Regions from separate parts of the Flavobacterium sp. WC2409 genome, predicted to be linked through region 2. Evidence: riboswitches for the same ligand, from Rfam matches in the RefSeq annotation. Region 2 holds a riboswitch; the other holds the start of a gene.
The links. Region 2 has a riboswitch for S-adenosylmethionine ahead of thrA (bifunctional aspartate kinase/homoserine dehydrogenase I). Riboswitches for the same ligand answer to the same signal wherever they lie in the genome.
Positions count from the first base shown of each region.

Region 1: it holds a riboswitch for S-adenosylmethionine, as region 2 does, so the genes downstream of both, AB3G34_RS05870 (Na+/H+ antiporter NhaC family protein) here and thrA (bifunctional aspartate kinase/homoserine dehydrogenase I) in region 2, are expected to answer to the same signal.

Region 1 covers NZ_CP165625.1:1,351,011-1,353,216, forward strand. Annotated here, with positions in the region: gene sucD (succinate--CoA ligase subunit alpha) at 1-300, shown strand, start outside; gene AB3G34_RS05865 (hypothetical protein) at 389-811, shown strand; SAM-I-IV-variant riboswitch at 931-1,027, shown strand; gene AB3G34_RS05870 (Na+/H+ antiporter NhaC family protein) at 1,086-2,206, shown strand, end outside.
Region 2 covers NZ_CP165625.1:3,845,419-3,847,624, forward strand. Annotated here, with positions in the region: gene AB3G34_RS16460 (hypothetical protein) at 601-807, shown strand; SAM riboswitch class I at 983-1,091, shown strand; gene thrA (bifunctional aspartate kinase/homoserine dehydrogenase I) at 1,172-2,206, shown strand, end outside.

The DNA.
Region 1 (2,206 bases), 1.4 Mb from region 2:
GTTGAATTATTGATGAATGACCCAGAAACAGAATGTATCGTTATGATAGGTGAGATAGGTGGTCAATTAGAAGCTGATGCTGCACATTGGATTAAAGCTGATGGTAACCGTAAGCCAGTTGTTGGTTTCATTGCAGGAGTTACCGCTCCAGCAGGAAGAACAATGGGTCACGCAGGTGCTATTGTAGGTGGATCTGATGATACTGCTGAAGCTAAAAAACAAATCATGAGAGAATGTGGAATTCACGTTGTAGATTCTCCAGCAGAAATTGGTAAAAAAGTTAAAGAAGTTATCGGATAATTGAAAAATTAGTGGTGATTTCAAGTCATTATAAAAATGCCTCACTTTTTTTGTGAGGCATTTTATTTAATATTAATACAAAAGAAAGATGTACAAAGAATTAAAAAAGTTTAAGGTAAGCGATAGCTTCACTTTTACAGCAGACGATAGCTTAGAGCAAGTATGTAACGCTTCTGAAGGAAGTGGTGTGTTTTTGGTTTATGCTGTTGCAGATGAAAAAGAGTTAATCATGGTGGGTTCTACAGGAACTGTTCAAAACGATGGGTCTTTGAAAATCAAAAATGGTGGTTTGAAAGAAAAGATTGTTGAAGGACACCAGTTTGCAAAAACAGGAAGAAAATATTCTTGGCCAACACAAATGGTAAAAGAAGATATTAGCACTTTAGAAGTGGTTTGGTACGAAACTTTCAACGAGAAATCTAAAGGGATTCCAACATTCGTAGAAGGACAAGTGTTACAAAACTTCTTAGATGAAAATGGAAGATTACCAAAATGGAATGTGGCTTTCTAGTCAGTTTCAAAAATTATAATTTATTTATAAAAAGCTTTACTTCGGTAAGGCTTTTTTGGTTTTAAATTATAAAATCTAGTTTACTATTGCTTTTTATATAAAATAATATTTACTTTTGCACCCGTTATCACGAATCTCATAATGAGATAGCAACCTGCAACAACGAGCAAGGTGCTAAAACGATAAGCCAAATCCTTTGGAAAAAATGTTGTTTTACATTCCCATTTTTTTGCTTTTGTTTTCGTAATAATACTATCATTTTTAAAACTGATTTATGACTCATTTATTTAAAAAAAAGGGAAGTGCTTATGCTTTAATTCCTTTATTGATTTTTATTTTTACTTTTTTAGGAGCCGGAATTTGGCTTGATGACTTTTATGCGTTACCTGCTCCAATAGCGGTTTTAATTGGAATTATTGCTGCTTTTTTACTGTTCAAAGGTTCAGCGGATGAAAAAGTAACCACCTTGATTGCAGGTTGCGGAGAGAGTAAAATTATGACCATGTGTTTGATTTATCTATTAGCAGGTGCTTTTGCAGTGGTTAGTAAAGCAATGGGAGGTGTTGATGCCGTGGTAAGTCTTGGAATTAATACTGTGGATGTGGCTTACTTTCCGTTGGGGATCTTTTTGATAGCCGCTTTTTTATCAACTGCTACAGGAACTTCTGTAGGTGCAATTGTGGCAATTGGGCCAATTGCGGTTGATTTGGCTAATTCTAGTGGTGCTTCATTGCCTTTGATTGCTGGTGCTTTATTAGGAGGTTCCATGTTAGGTGATAATTTATCTATGATTTCCGATACGACAATTGCTGCGACACAATCCTTAGGTTGTGAATTGAAAGATAAATTTAAAATCAATTTATTCATTGCTTTTCCAGCTGCTATTATTACGATCGCAGTATTCTTTTATTTGGGATTGAATTCTGATATTACTGCAGTAGCTATTCCTAAAACAAGTTTTGAATGGATTGCAATTGTGCCTTATATTTTAGTAATTGTACTTGCATTGGTTGGTGTTGATGTATTTTCTACCTTGATTATTGGAACTATATTGGCTGGATTGATTGGGTATTTTGGAAATCATTTTACGTTAATGGAATTTGCTCGAAAAATTTATGAAGGATTCACCAGTATGACTGAAATCTTTTTACTATCGATGCTAACTGGAGGTTTAGCCGCTATGGTGGATAAGGCTGGAGGTATTGATTTTTTATTGCACCAAATCAAAAAACGCATTAAGAGTAAAAAATCAGCCCAAGCGGGGATAGGTGCTTTGGTGGGTTTTACTAATGTAGCTATTGCTAATAATACCGTTTCTATTGTTATTACTGGAGGAATTGCCAAGGAAATTAACGACGAATACAATTTAAGTTCCAAAAAAACAGCCGCCATTCT
Region 2 (2,206 bases):
AACTATTTTTTAAATTAAAAATCAAATTAAATAGTACAACTGGTTTGAGGTCGTGATTTTTAAAAAAGTAGCAGGAGTGCCAGTTTAAAACGAAAAAGTAATTGATTTCATAACATTATCAGTGTTATTTGTTAATAGTATCTCTGTTTTTCATTTTAAAGATGAAAATATCGTTAAATAGTTGTGAATTATTTGGAAGATACAGAATTAAATAAGATATTTGTTTCAGTAAAAAATACCAAAGATGAATTTTAATATTTGTAAACAATTTGTAGTCCTATCGAAGAAATTCGGGAGCTAGTTATTGCTTTAAATTATATATAATATAATATAGCAAAAGCCTCCCAAGACAATTGGGAGGCTTTTTTAATTTATACAAATAGTACGATTCATAAAAATAAATAAATGAAAATATTTTCAAATAAAAAGATTCAGATAGTTGTCGCAATGTTTTGCGATAAGGTCTGTTGATTCCAAAAGTATAAGTTTTATATAACTTGAATCCTTTTGGTATTTTGTCCAAAAGGATTTTTTTTATTCTGGTATCTAAATTTTTTTAAAATAATAAAGAGAAAACAAACTAACTTAAATATAATTATCATGAGTACAACTAACAAATTTTCAAGAACATTGGGGTTTCTAAGGAATTTAAGAGGCAAAAAAAATACGGACAACGGACTAGTTGTTGATGAATTAGTGAATCCAAGATTGGGAATGGAAATACCAGACTCAAAAAAATCTAAAAAAGCAGTCAATTCATTACAACTTTTAATGTATTCAAAAGAAAATGATACACTTTTCATTTAATTGGAAGTTGTTCAACATCCCTTTTGTACGCGAGTAATTTCTGAATAGTTATATTCAGCGATGCCTTGCGTTTTTTTGTTAAATATATTTTTAGCTAAAAATCAGAATGTTTAAAATTTGGTTGTTTAAAAAATTAGTAGTTAATTTGCATCATTAAGTTCACAAACGTATTGAAATGTTATAAAGAAAGGACGAGGGATTAGACCCGATGAAGCCTTAGCAACCCTTTGAGAAATCGAAGAAGGTGCTGCATTCTACCACTCCCAAAAGTGGAAAGATAACAACAAGAAATTCTCTAGTAATTCCCTAGTTTTTTCTTTCTAATATTTCCAAATACAAATCAAAATCAATAAAAGATTTGACATTGGAAAATAAACCAACACATATTACCTTACAAAATTTCACCACCCATAATGGTGCATTATACGCTAGCCTCAACTTAAGTTATCAAGTTTTTGGTGCTCCGCTGCATACGGCTCCCATTATTTTAATAAACCATGCCTTGACCGGAAATTCACAAGTTATTGGAGAATCAGGTTGGTGGAATGATATCGTGGGTGTCGATAAAACAATTGATACTAGAAAATATACTATTGTCTCTTTTGATGTACCAGGTAACGGATTCAATTCGGCTACCATCGAAAATTACAGAGATTTTATCGCCAGAGATATTGCTAGGATTTTCATCGAAGGACTTCGGTTTTTGAAAATTGATAGTTTATTTGCTCTCATTGGCGGTTCTGTAGGTGGTGGAATTGCTTGGGAAATTTTAGCTTTGGAACCTAAATTGGCACAAAATTTTATTCCTATTGCTACAGATTGGAAAGCGACAGACTGGTTGATTGCTAATTGTTATTTGCAAGAGCAAATCCTTAATAATTCTAAAAAACCTATTGAAGATGCCCGTATTCACGCCATGTTGTGCTACCGAACACCTGAATCTTTCAAAGAAAAATTTAATAGGGATATCAATGTGCAACTCGAAACATTTCAAGTAGAAAGTTGGTTGAATTACCACGGAGAAAAACTAGAAAAAAGGTTTCAACTATCTGCTTATAAAATGATGAATCAATTGTTGAAAACAATTGATATTACTCGGAATCATGAGTCTTTAGAATCGATTATTTCAAAAGTAGATGCCAATATATACATTGTAGGAATCAATTCGGATTTGTTTTTTACAGCAAAAGAAAATCGAGAAACCTACAATGAAATTAAAAAATTTAAAAATAATGTATTCTATAGTGAGATTGACTCACAACACGGGCACGATGCCTTCTTGATGGAATACGAACAATTAGACAATTTATTAGAAGTTGTTTTTAAAAATAAAAAGCAGATGAAAATAGTAAAATTTGGTGGAAAATCTTTGGCTAACGGCGAAGGAATCAATACAGTT